Phyllobacterium zundukense: one gene and its partner. The protein of the gene in region 1 interacts with the protein of each later gene in a pairwise test. Links are inferred from orthologs where the notes say so. Each region holds a gene or a part of one and is shown in the gene's direction. Other genes may lie near its edges.

Region 1 (3,255 bases):
AACCGTTGTGTTATTCAAATCAGGAAAGACAATGTGCTTATCTACCGGGAAATGCGCTCTTTGGCGAACATCGCTATTGAACCAGACGGCACTGCCATCTGGGATGGTCGCTACCGGATCGGCAATCATACCAACAGATTAATCAGGATCAGCGCAACCGGCGTGTTGGGGCTGAAGTTCCTGGGTGATACCCATCCAGCCAATTTTCACCGGCCATCGATTTTGTCGAGCCCTGCTGCGTTTCTCGATGGTGACATTGTCGATGTTCCGGCTTTCGGCAATCACGTGAAATTGGCTGAAGGAATTTCTGTGACACGGCACCTTGCCCTGTTCGACCATATTCTTTCTGGCTATGATGAAATCCTTGCTCAATCCGTTGCAGAAACCTTTCAACTACAGGGGTACAAGCGTTCTCCGGTAAACCAGATTAATAAGAATTGACGTGAGTTTGAACGCCAGCCTTGGCAAGGACATGCTTCGAACCTATGTTACGTATAAATTCCGCGTCCTTGCGGTGATGTTTTGATGGGACCCGATATGAATCCTAACTACAGGAACTTCGCGCTGTGGGCGATTATCGCCTTGCTTCTAATTGCGTTGTTCAACCTTTTCCAAAGTCCAAGCTCTCGTTCGGCGTCGAGCGATGTACCTTATTCGCAGTTCATCAATGACGTGAACAGCGGCCGAGTAAAATCGGTGACGATCGCGGGCAACCGTATCACCGGTACCTATTCCGACAATGGCGCAAGCTTCCAGACCTATTCACCGGGGGATGCTGGTCTTGTCGGTCGCCTCGAAAGCAAGAGTGTTCAGATTGCCGCGCGGCCTGAATCCGATGGTTCGACATCGCTCGTTGGCATGCTGATTTCCTGGCTGCCGATGATCCTCATTCTCGGTGTGTGGATATTCTTCATGCGTCAGATGCAAGGGGGTTCACGCGGCGCCATGGGCTTTGGCAAGTCCAAAGCCAAGCTTCTCACCGAGGCGCATGGACGTGTGACGTTCCAGGACGTCGCTGGCGTTGATGAAGCCAAGGAAGATCTTGAGGAAATCGTCGAGTTCCTGCGCGATGCACAGAAATTCCAGCGGCTCGGCGGACGTATCCCACGCGGAGTGCTGTTGGTTGGCCCTCCCGGTACCGGTAAGACATTGCTCGCGCGCGCAATTGCTGGCGAAGCAAATGTGCCTTTTTTCACCATCTCCGGTTCAGACTTCGTTGAAATGTTCGTCGGCGTCGGCGCGTCGCGTGTTCGCGACATGTTCGAACAGGCGAAGAAGAATGCGCCATGCATCATCTTCATCGATGAAATCGACGCGGTTGGCCGTCATCGTGGCGCTGGCCTAGGCGGCGGTAATGACGAACGCGAACAGACCCTCAACCAGTTGCTGGTTGAGATGGATGGTTTTGAAGCCAACGAGGGCGTTATCCTTATTGCTGCAACCAACCGCCCGGACGTGCTTGATCCGGCGCTATTGCGTCCGGGCCGCTTCGACCGTCAGGTCGTCGTGCCAAACCCGGATGTTACGGGTCGCGAAAAAATCCTAAAGGTGCATGCACGCAATGTGCCCTTGGCACCGAATGTCGATCTGAAGGTGCTAGCTCGTGGTACCCCGGGCTTCTCCGGCGCCGACCTTATGAATCTCGTCAACGAGGCTGCCTTGATGGCGGCGCGCCGAAACAAGCGCCTTGTCACGATGCTTGAATTCGAAGACGCCAAAGACAAGATCATGATGGGTGCAGAGCGTCGCTCGACCGCCATGACCCAGGCGGAAAAGGAACTTACCGCCTATCATGAAGCGGGCCACGCCATTGTCGCCCTAAACGTCGAGGTGGCCGATCCCTTGCACAAGGCGACGATCATCCCGCGCGGCCGTGCCCTCGGCATGGTCATGCAATTGCCTGAAGGTGATCGCTACTCGATGAGCTACAAGTGGATGATTTCCCGGCTGGCCATCATGATGGGTGGCCGCATTGCCGAAGAGCTGAAGTTCGGTAAGGAAAACATCACATCGGGTGCTTCCTCCGATATCGAGCAGGCAACCAAGCTCGCACGCGCCATGGTTACGCGATGGGGCTTCTCGGACAAGCTCGGCCAAGTCGCCTATGGCGAGAATCAGGAGGAAGTCTTCCTCGGGCACTCCGTTGCACGCACGCAGAACGTTTCGGAAGAGACGGCACAATTGATCGATGCAGAAGTGCGCAAACTGATCGACGATGCCTATACCCATGCCCGTACGATCCTGACCAAGAAGAAGAAGGAATGGATCGCCATCGCGGAAGGGCTGCTTGAATACGAGACGCTTACTGGCGAAGAGATCAAAGCGTTGATGGCTGGTAACAAGCCTGCTCGTGATCTCGGCGATGATACTCCGCCGTCACGCGGTTCGGCTGTCCCTAAGGCTGGTGCCAAGAAACCACGCAAGGGGGATGAACCGGACAAGGGTTTGGAGCCTCAGCCAACGTCCTGAATGGGGTAACCCAACTTATACAAACGGCCGGTGAAAACCGGCCGTTTGTACGAATTGTTCATTCATTTGCGTCAAGTATAATCACCACACAAATTGTGAGATGCGAAATCGATGGTCTTCTGCAATAAGCGGAGATCGAGCACGAGCAAACGCGGGCTACTCTTGGCCATATGATAAAACCAGAGCCCCAAGCATTGGACAATAAAATGGTTCGCAAATATTTTGGGACAGATGGTATTCGCGGGCAGGCAAACGCCTATCCGATGACGCCAGATATCGCAATGAAGGTGGGTATGGCTGTCGGCCTTGCATTCAAGCGCGGCCAACATCGCAATCGCGTCGTGATCGGAAAGGATACACGGCTTTCGGGTTATATGATCGAGACGGCGCTTGTGGCCGGGTTTACCTCGACAGGTATGGACGTGTTTCTCCTCGGCCCGATTCCGACGCCGGCTGTCGCCATGCTCTGCAGGTCGTTGCGCGCGGACATTGGCGTGATGATTTCAGCGTCGCACAATCCTTACCACGATAATGGTATCAAGCTGTTTGGCCCGGATGGTTTCAAACTCTCCGACGAGATCGAGCTCGAAATTGAACGATTGATGGAAGAGAATTTGACAGATCGGCTGTCCAGTTTCGATGCACTTGGCCGGGCCAAGCGTGTTGACGGCGATATCTATCGCTATATTGAATTTGCTAAGCGGACGATGCCAAAGAACATCTCGCTGGCGGGTTTGCGGATTGTCGTCGATTGCGCCAACGGAGCGGCATACAAGGTTGCACCCG
Region 2 (3,322 bases), 700 kb from region 1 along the record:
TGGCGGCGGTAATAATAGTGGCGGCGGTGGCCCTTGGGGTCAAAAGCCGCAAGGGGGTGGAGGCAAAACCCCTCCCGATCTTGAAGATATATTCCGCCGCGGTCAGGATCGTTTGCGCCAGGCGCTTCCGGGTGGTTCCGGCGGCAGTCCGGCGATCTGGGGCCTGGCAGCGCTTGCACTGGTGGCTTTCTGGCTTTTCCAGTCGATCTACACCGTCCAGCCGGACGAACGCGCTGTGGAGCTGCGTTTCGGCAAGCCCAAGCCTGATATCGCCGAGCCGGGCCTGCATTTCCATTTGTGGCCGATCGAGATCCTACGAAAAGGTCGAGATCGTCGAAAAGCAGAAGAATATTGGCGGGCAGGGTACTCGCGGCGCCAAGGAAGGCCTGATGCTCTCCGGCGACCAGAACATCGTCGATGTTCAGTTCTCCGTGCTGTATCGCGTTTCCGATCCCGTCGCCTATCTGTTCCATGTCGAAAATCCGGAAAACCTCGTGCAACAGGTTTCGGAAAGCGCCATGCGCGAGATCGTCGGCCGCAGTCCGGCTCAGGATATCTTCCGTGATAACCGTGCTGGCATCGCCAATGATGTGCGCGCCATTATCCAGAAGACGCTCGACGATTATGGCGCGGGCATTGCGATCAATGCCCTGTCGATCGAAGATGCCGCGCCGCCGCGCGAAGTGGCCGACGCGTTCGATGAAGTTCAGCGCGCTGAACAGGACGAAGACCGTTTCGTCGAGGAATCGAACCAGTATTCCAACCAGAAGCTGGGTCAGGCCCGCGGTGAAGGTGCGCAGATCCGTGAAGATGCGGCTGCCTATAAAAACCGTATCGTCCAGGAAGCAGAAGGTGAGGCTCAGCGCTTTACCTCTGTCTATGACCAGTATGTCAAAGCGCCGGAAGTTACGCGCAAGCGTCTCTTCCTTGAAACGATGGAGCGTGTACTGAAGGATTCTGAACAAGGTGATCGTCGATCAAAGCGGGCAGGGCGTCGTGCCTTATCTGCCGCTGCCGGGTTTGACTCCTAGACCTGCCCCCGCCACCACTCCAGAGGGGACAAAGCAATGAACCAGAATCGTGTTCCGCTTCTCGTTGGCCTAATCGCCTTCATCGCCTTGTTGGCCTATTCGTCGCTTTTCGTCGTCAGGGCCGGCCAGCAGGCCATCGTCCTGAGGTTCGGTGAGATCGTCGACGTGAAGGCCGATCCCGGCATTTATTTCAAGTGGCCTTTCGGCTTTCTTGAGGCCGACAATGTCCAGATGATCGAAGATCGTCTCCTGAGCTTCGAACTCGACAATATCCGTGTTCAGGTTTCAGGCGGCAAGTTCTACGAGGTCGATGCGTTCCTCGTCTACCAGATCACGGATCCGCGCAAGTTCCGTCAGACCGTATCGGGCGATATAACCTTGGCGGAAGCCCGGTTGCGTACGCGTCTCGATGCGGCGTTGCGTGGTGTCTATGGCTTGCGCGGCTTTGAAGCCGCCCTGTCGGACGAGCGCGCCGGCATGATGAACGAAGTGCGCGAGCAATTGCGTCCTGATGCGGAATCGCTCGGCCTGCAGATCACCGACGTGCGTATCCGCCGGACGGACCTCACGCAGGAAGTGTCACAGCAGACCTTCGACCGCATGAAGGCAGAGCGTCTGGCGGAAGCCGAGCGCCTGCGCGCCCGCGGCCGTGAAGCAGCACAGCGTATCAAGGCCATCGCCGATCGCCAGGTTGTCGAAATCATCGCGGAAGCACGCAAGGAATCGGAAATTGCCCGAGGTCAGGGTGAAGGCGAGCGCAGCCGTATCTTTGCCGATGTCTTCTCCAAGGATCCGGATTTCTTCGCGTTCTACCGCTCGATGACCGCCTATGGCACGGCGCTGGATAATACGGGAACGACGATGGTGATTTCACCCAATTCCGAGTTCTTCCGCTATTTCCAGGATTCGAATGGCGGCCTGCCTCCGGTCAGCGGTCCGACGCCGCCCGCCGGTGCAACGCCACCGGCTCCCGCCGCTCCCGCCCCTCAATAGGGGCGGGTTCACATCATGGTTGATTTCATTGATGCCGTAGGGCTGTTCCTCGTATTCGAGGGGCTGCTCTACGGCCTTTTCCCGCTCGTTGCAAAACGCGTTGCCCGCGATGTCAGCGAACAGCCGGATGGCTTCCTGCGCATCGCCGGCGTCGCTTCCGTCGCCATCGGCGTAGGGGTGGTGTGGCTCGCTCGGGGGTAGGTGGGCCTGCCGGAACTAACGCAATGATTGCCGCGTTGCTACGGCCCATTGTCTTTTGCTAGATGCAGCGAAGTTGAATTTCAGTGCGGCCGGAAGCACCGTCGCGTAGGCCAGCCCTTCTCACACTCCTGAAACGCGGCGGGCGGCCGTCGATTGGTCGCCCATCCTATTGCACTCCGGGCGGCCCTATCTGACCAGCTCGATTTCGCTTGGCCGCCACTCCTTAGTGAAGAACGGCTCCAATGGGCTGTAGAGGCGCAGGAGCGTGAACCAGCCCTTTTTGGGGTCGGTCTGGATCCATTTGCCGCGCTTCACGCCGTCGGGCTGGGTCGGGCCGAAGTAGACGGTTGTGGAGCCGTCGGCCGCTGCCTCGGCCGCAGGAGACGGAAAGCTCTGGCTGCCGGCGCGCGGATAGCGTTGCGGCGTATCGAGCATAGAGCGGGTCATGTTGTCATAGAGCGTGAACGACCAGAAGTTTTCTTCCGGAATGCCCTTCGGCAGCGTTACCTTGTAGGTCTTGGCGCCGTCGAAGTGGTTCTTGTCCGCGTCCGTCAAGGCAAACAGGTACTGCGAGCCGATACCGGTCAGGCGCATGGCCATGCCGGGCGTGATGCCGGTGATGCCATAAAAGAAGTTGGTTCTTGCATCCATGGTGCGGTAGCCGGTGGCTGGATACGGCTTGACACCCTCGGGCGTTATTTCAGGGATCGGCGTTTCGAACTCGTAACCGGTCTGGAACAAGTAATTCATCCAGGCTGAGTTGGGATAATAGAACCAGCTTGGATCGCGCGGAGACATGAACAGGGTGCGCGAGCTTGCGTTGGCGACCGCCAGCGCTTCGGTCATGATCTTCTTCATGCGCTCGTCGGGCGCGAAGGGCTTGCCCTTGACGATGCCGATCGCCGCGATCGGGCCCATCAGTTCCGGGTCGAGCGACGTGGCCGGTTCGTTCTGCACGACCTCGTTGAGCATCTCGTAGAAGCTCCAGTCGTTGGGCGGAAGGGTGTTCATCACCTTGCCGCTTCCGTCGTGGAACACGGTCGGCGGAGGCGGGGTGATCTTGCCAAGCTTGGTTTTGCCGGCCAGGAAGTCGGCGA

The links. The genes of interacting proteins can lie anywhere in the genome.
Region 2: the proteins of ftsH (region 1) and hflC interact in binary tests that used the Escherichia coli proteins (3 or more experiments, as listed by UniProt). The link is inferred for Phyllobacterium zundukense from one-to-one orthologs.

Annotation. Positions count from the first base shown.
Region 1 is NZ_CP104973.1:1,717,484-1,720,738, forward strand. What follows is about bases 72-3,003. They hold ftsH (ATP-dependent zinc metalloprotease FtsH), read left to right. Parts: upstream 72-537; coding sequence 538-2,469; downstream 2,470-3,003. Other genes in these bases: tilS (tRNA lysidine(34) synthetase TilS), read left to right, coding at 72-441; glmM (phosphoglucosamine mutase), read left to right, coding at 2,676-3,003. Also shown: more of tilS, read left to right, coding at 1-71; more of glmM, read left to right, coding at 3,004-3,255. UniProt on the Escherichia coli protein: Acts as a processive, ATP-dependent zinc metallopeptidase for both cytoplasmic and membrane proteins. Plays a role in the quality control of integral membrane proteins.
Region 2 is NZ_CP104973.1:2,417,929-2,421,250, forward strand. The notes cover bases 47-3,045. They hold hflC (protease modulator HflC), read left to right. Parts: upstream 47-1,067; coding sequence 1,068-2,024; downstream 2,025-3,045. Other genes in these bases: N8E88_RS24260 (DUF2065 domain-containing protein), read left to right, coding at 2,040-2,225.